3 regions of the Pediococcus acidilactici genome follow, and region 2 is predicted to be linked to each of the others. Evidence: predicted binding sites of a transcription regulator. Region 2 holds the regulator's gene; each other region holds the start of a gene.
The links. Region 2 encodes NrdR, which represses ribonucleotide reductase genes. Its sites were predicted from a motif close to ACACNATATATNGTGT; they were not measured.
Positions count from the first base shown of each region.

Region 1: the regulator NrdR is predicted to act here: its motif matches at 1,747-1,762, upstream of nrdD (anaerobic ribonucleoside-triphosphate reductase).
Region 3: the regulator NrdR is predicted to act here: its motif matches at 1,660-1,675, upstream of I6H64_RS05775 (deoxynucleoside kinase).

Region 1 is NZ_CP066046.1:1,278,108-1,281,325, reverse strand. Features, by position in the region: gene I6H64_RS06445 (ABC transporter permease) at 1-585, opposite strand, end outside; gene I6H64_RS06440 (ABC transporter ATP-binding protein) at 587-1,480, opposite strand; gene nrdD (anaerobic ribonucleoside-triphosphate reductase) at 1,969-3,218, shown strand, end outside.
Region 2 is NZ_CP066046.1:961,308-964,525, forward strand. Features, by position in the region: gene I6H64_RS04845 (replication initiation and membrane attachment family protein) at 1-1,326, opposite strand, end outside; gene nrdR (transcriptional regulator NrdR) at 1,326-1,802, opposite strand; gene coaE (dephospho-CoA kinase) at 1,804-2,424, opposite strand; gene mutM (bifunctional DNA-formamidopyrimidine glycosylase/DNA-(apurinic or apyrimidinic site) lyase) at 2,417-3,218, opposite strand, start outside.
Region 3 is NZ_CP066046.1:1,157,190-1,160,407, reverse strand. Features, by position in the region: gene I6H64_RS05780 (amidase family protein) at 1-696, opposite strand, end outside; gene I6H64_RS05775 (deoxynucleoside kinase) at 933-1,592, opposite strand; gene I6H64_RS05770 (Cof-type HAD-IIB family hydrolase) at 2,172-2,990, shown strand; gene I6H64_RS05765 (hypothetical protein) at 3,192-3,218, shown strand, end outside.

The DNA.
Region 1 (3,218 bases), 320 kb from region 2:
TAACATTCCGCTTGGTAAATAGACTCCCGCGAGAAAGCCACTCATGGTTCCGATGATGGTCCCTAACCGTCCTAAGGTCTCAATGCGCGTGACAAAGCTGAGAATAAATTGAGAAAAGGCGGTCCAAACTAAGCTGCTTAAGATAATCAGTAAGAATAACGGGACTAATTGTTCAAAGGGAAAACGCAGTTGGTCAGTTATCGAAAAATAAGTGTACATGATTGCTAGCATACCGAATTGCATCACGATGCTGATGGTAATTGCACTAATTATATAACTAAACTGAATCTTAAAGTAGGCAACCGGGGTGATTAAAAAATCTGCCAAAGTTTTCGTTCCACGGTCAATGATCATTTGCGAAAATGCCGTGAGGGTGGTTGTAATGGTGGTGACGGTTAGGATTCCCCCAATCACCCAAGGATCAAGAAGTAAATTATAATTTTTAAGCATAAGGGCGCTATCAATGTTATCCCTTAAAAAGACAGTGTAGAGGACAAACGCGATTAACGCACCAAGGAGTGAAAAAAATATGGTGCTTGGACTGCTGAAGAAAAGGTATAAGTTTCGTTTAGTTAGTGACCACATTTTAATTAACTTCCTTTCCGGTGAGTGCGAGGAAAATATCGTTCATGTTGCCTTGCCGACATTCAAAAGCGGTTAGTAAGGCACGGTACTGGCCAACGATCTGGAGGATTTCGTCAATACTAGCAACGTGTAATTCAAAACCGGTAGCAACGTTTGAAAATGAACTGTTATTTTTCAATAGAGCTTGTTGTAAAGCAAGACGATTATTCGGAATTAAGGTCAGTGAGTATTGCGCGTACTGAAGCTTTAAATTAGTGACAGTATCGTCAGCGATGATTTGTCCGCGATCAATTACGTATACGTAATCAGCTTGTTCCGTTTCCTCTAAGTAATGGGTGGTTAAAATCACGGTCATTTTGGTGGTCTGTTGAAGCTTATGAATGGCTTGCCAAATGGTATTGCGAGTCTGAATGTCCAATCCAGTTGACGGTTCATCCAAGAACAAAACTTCCGGTTGGTTTACTAGGGCGCGAACGATGTCGACTCGCCGACGCTGCCCGCCTGAAAGGGTGCCGTAGGGTTGTTTTAAAAGATTATTTAAGTGGAAATGTTTAAACAAGAATTGGAGCCAGCTCGAAGAGGTTTGGGAATACATATTTGCCCGACTTCGAATATTTTGCCGAACGGACATTTTTTTATCCAGTAGGCTATTTTGAAAAACTACGCCAATCTTTTTTCGGTAGTCGGAGTCTGCGGGATGCAACCCCGCCAATTCAATGGAACCACTGGTTGGTGAAATTAAACCAATTAACATATTGATTGTGGTTGTTTTTCCAGCACCATTGGGTCCAAGAAAAGCGACGAATTCTCCAGCCTTAATTTTTAAGTCAATTTGGTTTACGGCAATTTGGTGGGGATATTTTTTAGTTAGATTTTTAACGATTAGTGTGTTCATAAAGTCATCTCCTTTGGTTGGAATTAGTATAAAGGAGCTAGTAAAGGTTTGTATGGGGACAAGGGACAAGTGGTTTAGTATTCGGGGTAAGTGGTTAATATGGAAAAACAAACTGATTCTTGGCGCGCACTTTAGCATTAATTAAGTTCAGTAAAACAAAATATTTTTAGCCGGTAGTAATGAGAAATCAATCAAATCTAAAAACCTGGTCCGCAACTAAACTGCGATGACCAGGTTTTTGATTGTTATTTTAAAATGCGTTACATACACCATATATAGTGGTTGATCGTTCGTTAAGCACATACATCTTGTGTTTTCAACCTTTATCTTTTTGCAAAATCGGAGTAATCTATGATGTGAAGAGAAACCAATCAAGCCAGTTTCGAATATCAAACAGCTTTAAATAAACAGAAAATAATAACGCTGTTTATTATAGCGAGAATTGAACGAGATTGGAATAAAAAATTAGAAAAGGACGGGTGGTTAAAATGATCAATTCGCAAGCAATCGCAACCGACGCTTGGACTGAATTACGTCAAAAACAAGTAGTTAAAGCAGATGGGGAAAGGATGCAATTTTATCCCTATAAAATCGCGCTAGTGGTTGATCAATTAACCACGGACGATGTTGAACGGCAAAATATTACGCAAGCAATTTTAGAACAGTTAACGCAAATGGCGTCGCCGCTAACGGTAGAACAAATTCGGGCAGTCTTCAAAGCGATCCTCCATGATTATCAACGGGACGACTTGTGGGAAAAATATGCTGAATATCGGCAAGCCGATGAAGCCAAGTGGCAGGCCGCGATTGACCCGCAAAATAAATTAAGCCAGTTATTTGATGGAAGGGATACGGTAGTTCACGAAAATGCTAATAAGGACAGTAATATTTTCAGCACCCGTCGGGACTTAACGGCCGGAATGGTCGGCAAATCATTTGGATTAACGATGATGCCACAGACCGTAGCAAAGGCTCACTTGCGCGGCGATATTCATTTTCATGACTTGGACTATTCACCGCTAACTTCAATGACCAACTGCTGCTTGATTGACTTCAAGAGTATGCTAGCGAATGGTTTTAAGATTGGAAACGCGGAAGTAGAGTCGCCTAAGTCGATTCAAACTGCAACCGCCCAAATGTCGCAGATTATTGCGAACGTCGCATCGAGCCAATACGGAGGGTGTTCGTCAGACCGGACGGATGAAATGTTGGCGCCTTACGCAAAATTAAATTACGAAAAGCACTTGAAGGAAGCCGAAAAATGGGTGCTCCCCGAACAACGGGAGGCCTTTGCTAAGGAAAAAACCAAGAAAGATATTTACGACGCAATGCAAGCGTTAGAGTACGAAGTTAACACGCTGTTTTCATCCAACGGACAAACGCCGTTTACCACGGTGGGATTTGGTCTGGGAACTTCGTGGATCGAACGGGAAATTCAAAAGGCAATTTTAAAAGTTCGCATTAAGGGACTCGGTAAGCAGCACCGGACCGCAATTTTCCCGAAGTTGGTCTTTTCAATTAAGCGCGGAATAAATTTAAATCCGGAAGATCCCAACTACGATATCAAACAGTTGGCCGTAGAGTGCGCAACTAAACGGATGTATCCCGACGTTTTAATGTACGACAAAATTGTGGAATTAACCGGAAACTTTAAGGCGCCCATGGGTTGCCGGAGCTTCTTACAAGCTTGGAAGAACGCTGATGGCGAAGAAGTTAATAGCGGCCGAATGAATTTAGG
Region 2 (3,218 bases):
CACCGCTTGAGAATCATTAGCATTGTTAGTTGCAGTTTTAGTATCTTTTTTGGCCCAATCTGGTAGGGTTTCGCGCTGAACGACCGGCTTACGTCTTCCATACGACTTGGTAGCTTGTTTTTGCTTTTTAGCCTGGCGTTCACGCACAAATTCTAACGCCTTTTGCGGAGTTTTTACGCCATTTTTAATCCACTCGTTGGCGATTGCCTCAACTAAATTTTTATTCAGCGTCGCCCGGCCCTGATCAACCAAGACATAGAAAATCAAAAAATTAACGACGCTAACCGGCAGTTGACCCGTTTCCACTATGCCGGTAATTACCCGTTTTTCCGCCGTGGTGGTAAAGCCCCCGGTTTCTTGCTTAATCTGATCAATAAAGTCTACCGGAGCCAATGCATACGTTGACTTAATCACCGTTTGCTCCTCGGCCGTGAGCCCTTCTAAATTGAGCTTTGTAGGCGAAGTTGGCATAGCCGCTGAACTAGCCGTTTTCTTCGCGCCTTGCTGATTAGCATTGGCGTATTTTTGAGCGATCCGAGTCTTCAAAGTTCGGCTATCAATCCGATTATCTTGAAAATTAGTGGCCGACTTAATCAGTTCCGCCATTTCACTTTCCGTAATTCCGTAAATAGTTTGTTCCACCATAATGAGGTGGCGGTTTTCTTCTAGGCTTTGACGATCCACAAAGCTAGTGCTAAGCATTTGAGTAAGTAAGTTAAAGTCAAAATTATTATTGAGCGTTTCTGAATCCGTTTGTGGCTCGTCCAGCTGAATTTGCTTTTGCACGGCAGAGATTGGCCTTGGTTTGTCGACCACGCTGCTGCCAATTTGGAAATAGTCGCCTAAATTTTTAGAGACATCATAAAAATCGGCGTGCTCAACCTGGCGTTTAATTAACCGCCGACTTAACCGTTCAAATTCATTTTCACCAACCGCACCAAGCAACAATGCGCTTAGCGTGTCGTCTTTGAAAAAGGTAATCGGGTCAGCTGGCGCTTGCAAAACGTACAAAAATAACGCCCGATTATCAACTTGTTTACGAAAAGTTTTTAGCAAACCCAAGGCTTCTAACCGGCCTCGCGCTTCCATAATAGCTGGTAAATCAATTCCCAGCCAATTCAGTAATATTGTATGGGTAAACTGTTCATTTAAAACCGTCGCTTCTTCATTTAGTTCCCAAAGCGTCATTGCTAAACTGTACGCATCCGAAGATAATAACGGACGATACAGCGCCGTTAATGCCCGACTTTCGTAGTCGGTCATTTGTCGATCAGTATTCACAATAAACGAGTCGTTTGGTGCTAAGTTACCCATTGGTTCCGTCATTACTTATGATCCTTTTCTTCTTCATCTTTTTTGACCATATCCTGGAGTTCATTCAAGAAAACGTTCATGTCCTTAAATTGCCGGTATACGCTGGCAAACCGAATATAAGCGATCTCATCTAAATCAACAAGAATATTCATTACGTATTCTCCAATCACTTGACTAGAAACTTCGCTTTCTCCCAATGAACGAATTTTATTTTCAACCTTGTCCACAATATCAGTCATTTGTTCCATTTTTACCGGTCGCTTTTCTGCTGCCCGGACAATCCCTTTAAGAATCTTATCGCGATCAAATTCTTCTCGCGAACCGTTTTTCTTAATCACTAATAACGGGGTGGCTTCCACCCGTTCAAAAGTTGTAAAACGAAAACCACAATCTTCACATTCACGCCGACGACGAATTACGCGGCCTTCATCAGTTGGTCGACTATCTACTACTCTCGAGCCATTATTACCACAATGTGGGCATTTCATATTATTTCACCTCGCCGGTCTTTCCGGATGTCTGGAGTAAATTTTGTTTAACAAGCCATTCTATCACTTGTTTTTGGGTGGCTTCAATACTACCACTACTATCGATGGTTACATCCGCTTTTTTTTGTTTAATTTCAATCGGCATCTGAGCGTCAATTCGTTTTTGAGCATCCTCACTAGTCAAATGATCCCGTTCCATCAGTCGGCGGAGCTGTTCTGCTGGAGTTGTTGAAACCACCATAATGCAATCGACTAAAGTCTCGTATCCTTGTTCGAACAAAACTGGGGCATCTAAAACGACCACGGACTCCGTCGTAAAACTTTTTAACTGGCGGATGATCTCTTGGCGAATTACGGGTTGGACAATTTTATTTAACTCCCCTAGTTTTTTTGACTCCCCAAAAACTATTTTACCTAATTGCTTACGGTCAACTTGTTTTTGTTCATTTAAAATTGGGGTCCCAAATGCCTTAACTAATTGTACCTTAACCGCTTTAAATTCCAAAACTGCGTGGGCAATTTCGTCAGCGTCCACAATTGGAATTCCTTTATCTCTCAAAAAATTACTAATGGTGGACTTTCCCATCGCAATTCCACCTGTTAGTCCAAGGATCTTAGTCATTTTCTGGCGTTAAAACTTGGCAATGCGGGCAAAAATGAGTACTGCGCTGAGCTACCTTAATTTGTTCGATGGGAGTTTGGCAGCGTGGACACGGTAATCCTTGGCGATGGTAAACGTGCAGCTGGTTTTGGAAACTGCCGGCATGCCCAGTAGCATCCAAATAAGAAAACACGGTGGTTCCCTTTGCCGCAATGGCTTCGTTTAATTCGGCAAAAATACTTTCCCGTAATAATTTAATTTCGGCATCGGTAAGTGAATTAGACCGGCGCTGCGGATGAATTTTACTTAGCCATAAAACTTCATCTGCGTAAATATTGCCCAATCCCGCAATTAACGACTGGTCTAGAAGAAAGCTTTTCATCACCCGTTTACGACTTCGAAGAGCCTTCGTAAGGTAGTCTACCGTCAGCGTTTCTGGCGTTGGTTCGGGTCCGATCGTCTTCAATCCCCCGACTTGCATTTCTTGCCCCGTGGGGGTTAAAACCATTCGACCAAATTTTCGGGTATCGTTATAGCGTAAATCCTGTCCATCATCTAATTCAAAAATAACGTGGTCGTGTTTGTTGTAAGGTTGGTCGCGGTCTACCACCGCGTACTTTCCTTCCATCCGGAGGTGGGAAACCATTGAAAGCTGATTACTGAAATCAAAAATCAAGTACTTTCCTCGCCGGCGAATTGTTTCAATTGTTTTATTTTTTAATTCTGCCGCGAACTGGTCCGCTTCAGGGGTGACCATTTTAGGATATCGCACCACCACCCGTTGAATTGTACGGCCCTCTACCAGACCGACCAAT
Region 3 (3,218 bases), 200 kb from region 2:
TGAGTCACCAACGATCAATCCTTGAGTGGGTTTCAAACCAATTACACCCGACCAGGAAGCTGGAATTCGTAGAGAGCCACCGGCATCGTTTCCAGTCGCAATCGGAACTTCGTTAGCGGCTACGCTTGCCGTTGCACCACCGGAAGAACCGCCGGTATTAAATAGTAAATTCCATGGGTTGTGGGCGACCCCGTTTAAATTAGAATTGGTGATGTTAATTAAGCCCATTTCTGGATAGTTAGTTTCTCCAAGGATCACGAAACCCATTTTTTGCAATTTTTTGACGAATACTTTGGTGGTGGGATAAGTTTCCTTTTTTAAGAAAGGCAGTCCATCGGTGTTGGGATAACCTTGATATGCTTGTCCCAACCCCTTGATTAAAAGCGGGACGCCGTAAAAAGGCTGTTGCCGATCAGTTTTTTGTAGGGACTGCAGTTGTTTTAGTGCGTCGGAAGGATTTTGGTAAATGACGTTGTTGAGACTGGGATTTTGCTGGTTAATTTTTTGATATGTATACTGCATTAACGCTTGCTCATCGTATTGGTGATTTTTGAGTTGTTTGGTAATGGTGGTGGCAGATTGACCGTCTAGATCGGCGGGGTTGGATTGGGCCTTGGCCGAAGTGACGGTGAGGGAAAACAGAAACATAACGACTATGCTAACGGTAGTGTACCAGCGGGTGCGTGGTTTAGACATGGTGATTCCTCCTTTGATTTTTAGTACAATTAAATTATAAGCACATTTGGTAGCGTTTACAATAAGTGATTGCGAAATGGTATAGGAATTATTTCACATGCTTGGAAGTAAAAATAAAAGCTAGAAAAGCGCTCTAAATTAGTTTAGATGCCTTTCTAGCTTTTGATGGAAATTTGGTTAGTAACTGAATAAAATGTTTTACGTAATAATGGTATACATTAAGATGGTTACTTAAACTAAATTGCCTTATGAACAGGTTCCTCAACCCGGATTTCTTTTAGTTTACGGTCGATTTGACTAAGAATGATTTTGGTGTTGTCGTCGTTTGATAAATCATATTTTTGTAAATCAATCTTCATCTTAGGACTTGCATCGTATTCTTCATACCATTCTTTATAAGCTGACCACATTTTGTAGTAGTAAGACTCTAATTCTGGATTATTGTCGAATTGTTCGTAGTCACGACCGCGCTTACGGATCCGGTAGAGGATGGTGTCAAAGTCGGTTTCTGCGTAGACCATTAAATCGGGTGCTTTTTTAGGGAGCTCTTGCAACTCGTTCATCATGTTATCAAGAAGGTTCATGTAGACTTCGAATTCAGTGTCGGTAATGTTACCTTCCTTGTTATTTTCGCGAGTAAACAAGGCGTCTTCGTAAATTGAGCGATCCAAGACGTTATTGTCATCAGCCAACGCCTTCTTAATCATTTGAAAACGTTTGTTCAAAAAGTAAATTTGGAGTAGAAATCCGTAACTTTTTGGGTCTGAATAATAGAGCGGTAAAACTGGATTATCGCCAACCGGTTCATAAAAAGCCTGTGTCCCGTAATATTCAGCAATTTTTCCCGTCAAAGTAGTCTTACCAACGCCGATCATTCCTGCTGTAATTATCACCATAAAATGCCCCTCTTTTTGTTTTTTGCCGCCGAAATCTAGTACTAAATATTCCTAAATTTCCAGATAGCCACAACATATTGTATAAAGAATTTCGGGGCAAAACAACCTTGAATTTTGATAAAAAAACTGCTTGCTGGTTTTGATCCGGGTAAAAAATAAACCCCGTCGACCATTAAAGAAAGGTTTGAAAAGCGCTACCAAGGTGGGATATGATGGAGAGGGCGAAAAGCCTTGGGCAGTCTTTGAGGATTAACTGAGCATGAAGATGAATCTGGGTTTGAGATTCGTCTTCATGCTTGGTTAACCGGAGAAGGCTAAGGCTTTTTGCCCGTTTTGACTAGGTGGCATAGAACCTGGATTAATCGCGCTCTTGGCAATTGATCACGTAATTAGGTTAGCCGGAAGAGATTGGGTTCAGGAGCCCGTTTAGGCTAAGCATTCAAGAGCCAAACTCAAACAACTCAGCTAACTTAGATCTGCCGACTAAAATTAGCTGACAAGGCGGCACTACAAAACCAAAAATAATATTATTTAGATGCTTATGCGTCTAAAGTAAACGAATGGATTGAAGGATAAACTATGATAAAATTAGTCGTTAGTGATTTAGACGAAACGTTAGTGGGCCCCACTGGCGTTTCAGAGGTTAATATTCAAGCAATCAAAAAAGCTACTGCATTAGGAGTAAAATTTGTGCCTAACACGGGACGCGGATTTCAATCAGTTCAGCCATTACTAGAGCAATTGGGATTGCGCGATCAACCGGACGAATACGTAATTTCTTATAATGGCGGAGCGATTGTGGAAAATAAAGATTGCCGAGTACTTCAAGTTAACGCATTGTCGGCAACTCAGGCAACTCAAATTTTTGACGTGGTCAAACAACGGTTAGACTACGCTACCCACATTTACACTTTGAACCACGTTTACGTATACAATCCCGATCCTGAGGATACTGCGTACATGACCGGGCGAGGCGTTAAGGTTGAGGAGTACCCGTACAAAACGTTAGAACCGTTGGCGGGCCAACCCATCGTTAAAATTATTACTATGAACCACGATCCAAAAAAGCGGGAAGCAATCCGTAAGGAAGTGTTAGGCCAGGTAGACTTTGATTTGAACGCCACCTTTTCTTCAAATCGATATACAGAATTTAACCTTGGGGGCGTAGACAAGGGAAAGGCTACCTTAGCATTAGCAAAACGGTTAGGAATTCAAAAAGATGAAATCATGGCTTTAGGGGATAATAACAACGACATCGCCATGCTAAGCCAGGTAGGTTTGCCAGTTGTGGTGGCGAATGCTACTGCGGATGCTCGCCGGGTGGCTAAGCACGTTACCCAAGGTGATTTCACTAGCGGAGTTGCGGAAGCCATTCATCAATTTATTTTGGGGGATTAAAATGCCGAAAAAAACGTATTATCGAACTTCTTTGATTTTGTTGATTCTGTCAACGATAATCATGGTCTTAACTTGGTTATCTGATTTGAGCCAAACGAACAAATTAATTATCATTGTGATTGTCGGGATAATTTTATCCTGGTATGTACAATACTTTTCCAAGCATCTAACCGATGGTAAACAACGCAAGGAGAGAAAAAAATGAAGTCATTAAGAATTACGTTGCCG